Linked DNA regions of Rhizobium sp. N324. The protein of the gene in region 1 interacts with the protein of each later gene in a pairwise test. Links are inferred from orthologs where the notes say so. Each region holds a gene or a part of one and is shown in the gene's direction. Other genes may lie near its edges.

Evidence for each region.
Region 2: the proteins of ybgC (region 1) and AMK05_RS07475 interact in binary tests that used the Escherichia coli proteins (3 or more experiments, as listed by UniProt). The link is inferred for Rhizobium sp. N324 from one-to-one orthologs.

Annotation. Positions count from the first base shown.
Region 1 is NZ_CP013630.1:3,849,206-3,854,788, reverse strand. Bases 1,535-4,508 are described here. They hold ybgC (tol-pal system-associated acyl-CoA thioesterase), read left to right. Parts: upstream 1,535-2,780; coding sequence 2,781-3,236; downstream 3,237-4,508. Other genes in these bases: tolR (protein TolR), read left to right, coding at 4,350-4,508; tolQ (protein TolQ), read left to right, coding at 3,612-4,331; AMK05_RS18635 (NAD-dependent epimerase/dehydratase family protein), read right to left, coding at 1,535-2,639. Also shown: AMK05_RS18645 (NAD-dependent epimerase/dehydratase family protein), read right to left, coding at 1-330; AMK05_RS18640 (glycosyltransferase), read right to left, coding at 327-1,151; more of AMK05_RS18635, read right to left, coding at 1,419-1,534; more of tolR, read left to right, coding at 4,509-4,805; AMK05_RS18615 (hypothetical protein), read left to right, coding at 4,814-5,583.
Region 2 is NZ_CP013630.1:1,557,087-1,559,893, forward strand. It holds AMK05_RS07475 (acyl carrier protein), read left to right. Parts: upstream 1-1,189; coding sequence 1,190-1,426; downstream 1,427-2,807. Other genes in the region: fabD (ACP S-malonyltransferase), read left to right, coding at 1-127; fabG (3-oxoacyl-[acyl-carrier-protein] reductase), read left to right, coding at 166-903; fabF (beta-ketoacyl-ACP synthase II), read left to right, coding at 1,520-2,782. UniProt on the Escherichia coli protein: Carrier of the growing fatty acid chain in fatty acid biosynthesis.

The DNA of each region.
Region 1 (5,583 bases):
CGTGCCGGCGCGTTTGGCGGCGTCGAAAAGCCGGACGCTGCCGTCGAGATTCAGCCTGTGAAAACTCTTCGGATCGTCGCCCTCGCCGCCGCGGTATTTGCCGGTGATATGGCTGAAGGCTGCGTGGACGAAGAAATAGGCGTCGTCGAAGATATCGATCTGATCCTTGTCGGGATCGAGCGAAAGCGCTGCGAACTCGACCGGGCGGGAGAACAGGCGGGGTGGCGGCGCCCGGCGGCCGCCGACGATCACCTGATATCCGGCAGCCAGCAGTTCCTCGACGACATACCGGCCGACGAGACCCGTTCCGCCAGATACCAATACCTTCATGCTGCCCCTTCCGGATTGTCCAGCGTTGCGATCTCGGGCACCTCGCCGTTGTCGTGAAAACGGTGCCACAAATCGATCAAAGGTTGTAGCCGCGCTGCCTTGGCATGATTCTTTTCCCACGGTTTTTCATACTGGTAGTGCAGGATCGAAATGCTCTTCCAGTCCCAAAGCGCCGGCATGGTGAACCATACATATTGCAGCATGTTGAAATAGACCGGCAGGCCGTGCCAGTCCGGGAAGAACGTCTGGAGAAAGGTCTGATCGGTGCGCCGCCAGAAGGTGTCCGGCCTGTCGAGGCTTTCGAGCATGTGCCGGAATGTGTCATGCGAGGGAGAGGCGATGAAGACGCCGGAGTTCATGCGGCGGAAGTCGGCAAGGCTTTCATAGACATTGGGCGCAGCTGAGAATTCCGGATAGAGGAAAAGCCTGTCGACGTTCTTCAGCACCAGGGCATCGGCGTCGATAAAGACGCAGCGCTCGTATTCGACGAGCTGCCACAGCCTGAGCTTGCAGAAATTGTCGAGCGGCGAATGGAAATCCGGCTTGCGGCCCTTGGTGAAGGGGGCTGCCGAATAGAGATGGCCGCGCGCATGGCGCTCGTTGAAGGCGGCTGACAGCGGCAGGTGCTCGACTTCGATCAGCCGGCAGCCGAGGGTTGCGAGCGGGGCGAGAGTGGCTGCATCGACGCCGCCGGTGTGAAGGACGACGATGTCGGCGGTGGTGCCGGTGCGACGCAGGGAATGGGCCAGAGCGGTCGCTCCCATCGCGTAGTCGGGGTTGGTGACGAGGGTGACGTAGGCGAATACGGACGAGCGGTTCATCGGGTTCGACTGCCTCGATATGTCTTGCTCCGGCGGAGGAGAGACGGCAAGGCGTTGCTGCATGTCTCTTCTCCCCAGCGGGGAGAAGGTGCCGGCAGGCGGATGAGGGGGCGAGCGCCGACAGGAGCGAGTGCGCCGAGCGCGAGCGAAGGGCAATGAAGGGCGTGCCGTGTGGCCCCCTCATCCGACCCTCCGGGCCACCTTCTCCCCGCTGGGGAGAAGAGGGAGCAAGCCGCGGCCTTTCTAGCCTTCGTCATCGCTCAGCACTCATGACACCGACTTCAGCCGCTTGCCTTCCGGATCGTGGTTGATCGTCGCGGCGATATCCCTGGTCCAGGCGGAGACGGCCGGCACGCGCGAGCGGTCGACGCGATAGGCGAATTTCTTTGCGACGTCGACGATCTCGCCGAGCAGGCCTGTTTCCAGCGTGATCGGCTCGAGGCCGAGATTGCGGAATTTCTCGTTCCGGACGATCAACTCGTTCTCGGCGGCTTCCTTGCGCGGATTGGGCAGCCAGGCGATGTCGGCGCCGCTGATCCCCGCGATCATCTGCGCAAGATCGCGCACCCGATGGGTTTCCGTCATCTGGTTGAAAATTTCGACGCGGGCGCCGCGGGCGGGCGGATTTCTCAAAGCCAATTCGATGCAGCGCACCGAATCCTGGATATGGATGAAGGCGCGGGTCTGGCCGCCGGTGCCGTGCACCGTCAGCGGATAGCCGATCGCCGCCTGGATCAGGAAACGGTTCAGCACCGTGCCGTAATCGCCGTCGTAGTCGAAGCGGTTGATCAGCTGCGCATGGCGGCGCGTCTGCTCGGTATGCGTGCCCCAGACGATGCCCTGGTGCAGGTCGGTGATCCTCAACCCGTCGTTCTTGGCGTAGAACTGGAAGAGAAGCTGATCCAGGCACTTGGTCATGTGGTAGATCGAGCCGGGATTGGATGGATAGAGGATCTCCCGGCTGACCGTCGCGCCGGCGGCGGTTTCGATGCCGACCGGAAGATAACCTTCGGGGATCGCCGCGCCGACAGTCGAATAGCCGTAGACGCCCATCGTGCCGAGGTGGATGAGATGGGCGTCGAGATTGAGTTCGGTCAGCGCGTTCAAGAGGTTGTGCGTGGCGCTGACGTTGTTGTTGACAGTGTAATTCTTGTGGCGGTCGCTTTTCATCGAATAGGGCGCGGCCCGCTGCTCGGCGAAATGGATGACGGCATCCGGGCGGTGTTCGGAAAGCCAGTTCTTCAGCAGTTCGTAATCCTTGGCGAGATCGATCAGATTGAAGTGGATGCGGCGCCCGGTTTCGGCATGCCAGATGCGGGTCCGCTCCTGGATCGAATCCATCGGCGTCAACGACTGAACGCCAAGTTCCGTATCGATCCAGCGGCGTGAGAGATTGTCGAGGATATGAATGTCATGCCCGGCATCGGAGAGATGCAGCGACGTCGGCCAGCCAATGAAACCGTCTCCGCCCATAACCGCAATCTTCATCACATCGTCTCCTGATCTGTCGCTCAATACCGGGATAGTTAGGAATTATGACAGGCATTCAATGCCTGCCGGTCGGGGCATTGAATGCTTGCCTGTGGGCAAGCGTTGCGCCAAAGAGGGCACTTCAGTTTGGAGAAAATTATGACGGAGCGCCCTTTTTCCATTTCGGGAGAGCTGACCGAGGCCGGACACCGCCTCGTCCAGCGGGTCTATTATGAAGATACGGATTTCTCCGGCCTGGTCTATCACGCCCGCTACCTGCATTTCCTCGAGCGCGGCCGGACCGATTATCTGCGCTGCCTCGGCGTCGAGCAGCGCGAACTGGTCAGCGCCGACGAGGAGGGCCTCGTCTTCGTCGTCCACCGCATGGAGATCGATTTCAAGAGCCCGGCGCGCATGGACGACGTGCTGACGATCCTGACCCACACGGAAAAAGCCGGCGGTGCCAAGATGGTGCTCAATCAGCAGATCCGCTCGGGCGAGACGCTGCTGATATCAGCCAAGGTGATCATCGCCGTCATCAACGCCAGGGGGCGGCCAAGGCGGCTGCCGGAAACACTGGCGGCGAAATTCCTGGAAGGCAGCACGCCGCTATAGCCGCGAATCACCCGGAATTCAGGCTTGTCAAAACTTGAACTTTATGTGAAGGAATACCCGCGCCGCAGGATGAGCGCTCTTTCGGCAGCCGGATCTTGCTCCGGTCAAGTAAACCATGGAACGAGATCTTCCAGACACAGGCTTACTGTCACAGTTCGTCACTAACGATCTATTAACCATAATAGTGTCTTACTGGGAAAGTCGGAGTTTGTGCGGTGCACGCCTTCCTTTGACCAAATTTGACGGCAAGAAGGCGGAAGATGAGCTTGGAAGCTTGACCAGGGCTTTGGGCGGCGGCCACCGGACACTTCTTGCGAGATCAATTTGTGCCGCCCGGTCCAGCACCGGGCGTTTGGATTCGGGGATTTTGGATCAATGGAACAAGTAGGATTGGCAGCAGCAACGACGGACGTCAGCCTCTGGTCGCTTTTCATGCAGGCCGGTATCGTCGTCAAGCTCGTTATGCTCGGGCTTATCGCAGCCTCGGTATGGACCTGGGCGATCGTCATCGACAAATACCTGGCCTATGGCCGCGCACGGCGCCAGTTCGACAAGTTCGAGCAGGTCTTCTGGTCCGGCCAGTCGCTGGAAGAACTCTACCGCTCACTGTCGGAACGCAACAATACCGGCCTGGCAGCGATTTTCGTGGCCGCCATGCGCGAATGGAAAAAATCCTTCGAGCGCGGCGCCCGTTCGCCCATCGGCCTGCAGATGCGTATCGACCGGGCGATGGATGTGACGCTGTCACGCGAATCGGAATTTCTCGGCGCCCGTCTCGGGTCGCTGGCAACGATCGGTTCGGCCGGTCCGTTCATCGGTCTCTTCGGCACCGTCGTCGGCATCATGACCTCGTTCCAGGCAATCGCCGGTTCGAAGTCGACCAACCTTGCCGTCGTCGCGCCTGGTATCGCCGAAGCGCTGCTTGCCACCGCAATCGGCCTCGTCGCCGCTATTCCGGCGGTTATCGCCTACAACAAGTTCTCTGCCGATGCCGGTAAGCTCTCGGGCCGCATGGAAGGTTTCGCGGATGAATTCTCCGCCATACTTTCGCGCCAGATCGACGAGAAGCTGCAGCCGCGCGCTGCAGCTCAGTAACCAGCGGAGTATACTGACATGGGTATGGCTGTTGGAGGCAATGGCGGCGGGGGCGGCGGACGCCGCCGTCGCGGCGGTCGGAACAAGGCCGTAATTTCCGAAATCAACGTGACGCCGCTCGTCGACGTCATGCTTGTGCTTTTGATCATCTTCATGGTCGCGGCACCGATGATGACCGTCGGCGTGCCGATCGACCTGCCGGAAACGCAGGCCAAGGCGCTGAATTCCGAGACGCAGCCGATCACCATCTCCGTCAAGAACGACGGCGAAGTGTTCTTGCAGGAAACGCCGATCCCGGCCGCCGAGATCGCCGCCAAGCTCGAGGCGATCGCCACTACCGGTTATAACGAACGGATCTTCGTGCGCGGCGACGCGACGGCGCCTTATGGCGTCATCGCCGATGTCATGGCCCGTATTCAGGGCGCAGGCTTCAAGAATATCGGCCTGGTGACGCAGCAGAAGAAGGACCAATAGCGTTCAAGATGAAGACCAGCGTCGTCACATCTGCTGTTCTGCACTGTCTGGTGCTTACCTGGGCGATGGTATCGCTCAGCGCGCCTGAATCCTTCAAGGTAGAGGATTTCGAGGCGATGCCGGTCGATCTCGTGCCGGTGGAATCCATCACCCAGATGCAGCAGGGCGACAAGAAGGCTCCGAAGAAGGAGACATCAGCGCCGGTGCCGACGACACGTCCGCCGATCGCGCAGCCGGCCGAAAATGCCGGCGACAACAATGCCGACCTGAAGACGCCGCCGGTCCCGAACGCCAAGCCCAGCAACAGCGAGGCTGCGGCGGCGAATTCGAGCGAGAAGCCGTTGCCGACGATCGATCCCAAGCCGAACGACGTCAAGGAAGTCAATAAGGAAGAGACCGAGGTCGAACAGCCGAAGGAGGTCGCCTCCATTCCGACGCCGAAGCCCGTCGAAGTGACGCCGCCGAAGCCGGAGGAAAAGCCGCCGGAAGAGCAGGCCAAGCCTGAAGAGCCGCCGAAGCCGGATGCCGAGGCGCTGCCTGACAAGGTGCCGACCCCTGTCGCCAAGCCGCAGGTGAAGCCGCCGGAGCCACAGAAGCCGGCCGAAAAGCCGCCAGAAAAGACTCAGGACCAACCGAAAGCTGCGGAAGCGCCGACGGACAAGAAGAAGGCCGACAAGAAGCAGGAAGTGGCGAAATCGGCCTCCTCGATGAAAAGCGATTTCAACGCCGACGAGATCTCGGCCTTGCTGAACAAGACCGACCCTTCCGCTGGGGGGGC
Region 2 (2,807 bases), 2.3 Mb from region 1 along the record:
CCTTTATGAACTTGGTTCCGGCAAGGTGCTGACCGGCCTTGCGCGGCGCATCGACAAGACAGTCAACGGCATCTCCGTCAACGGTCCGGCGGTAATCGACGCGGCCGTTGCCGCCCTCATGGCCTGATTGGTATTTCCAGATATCCAGATATAAGGAACGTTTCCATGTTCGATCTTTCCGGCCGCAAGGCTCTCGTCACCGGCGCATCGGGCGGTATCGGCGAGGAAATCGCCCGCCTTCTGCATAAGCAGGGCGCCATCGTCGGCCTGCACGGCACCCGCGTCGAGAAGCTGGAAGCGCTGGCGGCCGATCTCGGCGAGCGCGTCAAGATCTTTCCGGCAAACCTCTCCGACCGCGACGAGGTCAAGGCGCTCGGCCAGAAGGCTGAGGCAGAACTTGAAGGCGTCGACATTCTCGTCAACAATGCCGGCATCACCAAGGACGGCCTCTTCGTGCGCATGAGTGACGAGGATTGGGACGCCGTTCTCGAAGTGAACCTGACGTCGACCTTCCGTCTGACGCGCGAATTGACGCATCCGATGATGCGCCGCCGCTATGGCCGCATCATCAACATCACTTCCGTCGTCGGCGTCACCGGCAATCCGGGCCAGGCCAATTACTGCGCCTCCAAGGCCGGCATGATCGGCTTCACCAAATCGCTGGCGCAGGAGATTGCCACCCGCAACGTGACGGTCAACTGCGTCGCGCCCGGCTTCATCGAAAGCGCCATGACCGGCAAGCTGAACGACAAGCAGAAGGAAGCGATCATGGGGGCGATCCCGATGAAGCGCATGGGCACGGGCGGCGAGGTCGCGTCGGCCGTCGCCTATCTTGCCTCCTCCGAGGCTGCCTATATGACGGGCCAGACGCTGCACGTAAACGGCGGCATGGCGATGATCTGAAACGACAAACCGTCGGCATGCGAGTATTTCCGCCAATAGCATGTTGAGCAATCACGAACCGTTGATTTTCTCGCTTTGCGGCAGACCTAAAGCATGTTAAGCGGGCCATGACTGTCAACAGTCGTCCCGAGAAAGCAGACGGACCGGCGAGCTTTTTGCAAGCCTGGGACATCTCTGAAGCCGGGTAAACGAGTTTGCCGAGGATGTCTGAAAACATCGCAGGCTGAAACAGGGTAGGGGTGCCGCAACGGCATTCCGATCAGGACATAAGGTCGAGGAAACCGACATGAGCGATATCGCAGAACGCGTAAAGAAAATTGTTATTGATCATCTTGGCGTCGATGCCGACAAGGTCGTCGAGAGCGCCAGCTTTATCGACGATCTGGGCGCTGACTCGCTCGACACGGTCGAACTTGTCATGGCATTCGAAGAAGAATTCGGCGTTGAAATTCCTGACGACGCTGCCGACTCGATCCTGACGGTCGGCGATGCCGTGAAGTTTATCGAGAAGGCCCAGGCCTGATCCTGTAAGTTTGAGAAAGGGCGGGCTTGGAGTCCGCCCTTTTCTTTTCGGCCTATTTCTCCATAGAGCATAAGAGACGGGGGAAAGCACGCGATGAGACGTGTCGTCATAACCGGTACCGGCATGGTGTCACCCTTGGGATGCGGAACCGAGGTGACGTGGTCGCGGCTGCTTGCCGGCCAGAACGGCGCCCGTCTCGTCACCGAATTCGAGGTCGACGACCTTCCCGCCAAGATCGCCTGCCGTATTCCCATCGGCGACGGCACCGACGGCACCTTCAATGTCGATCAGTGGATGGAGCCGAAAGAGCAGCGCAAGGTCGATCCCTTTATCATCTACGGCATGGCCGCCGCCGACATGGCGCTTGCCGATGCCGGCTGGCATCCCGAGACCGATGAGGACCAGATCGCCACCGGCGTGCTGATCGGCTCTGGCATCGGCGGCATCGAAGGCATCGTCGAGGCGGGCTACACCCTGCGCGACAAAGGCCCGCGCCGCATCTCCCCCTTCTTCATTCCGGGCCGCCTGATCAACCTCGTTTCCGGCCAGGTCTCGATCCGCCACAAGCTGCGCGGACCCAATCATTCGGTCGTCACCGCCTGCTCGACGGGCGCGCATGCGATCGGCGATGCCGCGCGGCTGATCGCGCTGGGTGACGCCGACGTCATGGTCGCCGGCGGCACGGAATCCCCCGTCAGTCGCATTTCGCTCGCCGGCTTTGCAGCCTGCAAGGCGCTGTCGACCCAGCACAACGACGACCCGCAGAAGGCCTCGCGCCCCTATGACCGCGACCGCGACGGCTTCGTCATGGGCGAGGGCGCCGGCATCGTCGTGCTCGAGGAACTGGAACACGCCAAGGCGCGCGGCGCCAGGATCTATGCCGAAATCGTCGGCTACGGCCTGTCTGGCGACGCCTATCACATCACCGCGCCATCCGAAGACGGCGAAGGTGCCGGCCGCTGCATGGCGATGGCGCTGAAGCGCGCCGGACTGACGCCGGCCGATATCGATTACATCAACGCCCACGGCACCTCGACCATGGCCGACACGATCGAACTCGGCGCCGTCGAGCGGCTGGTCGGCAACGCGGCATCGAAGATCTCGATGTCCTCGACCAAATCGGCGACGGGACACCTTCTTGGTGCCGCCGGCGCGATCGAGGCGATCTTCACCACGCTTGCCATCCGCGACAATATCGCGCCGCCGACGCTCAATCTGGACAATCCCGAACGCGAGACGGCGATCGATCTGGTTCCGCACAAGGCGCGTGAGCGAGAAATCAATGTGGCGTTGTCCAACTCGTTCGGATTCGGCGGCACGAACGCGTCGCTCGTTCTGCGCCGTTACGCGCAATAACAGCCCGCGCGGCGCAATAAGTGTC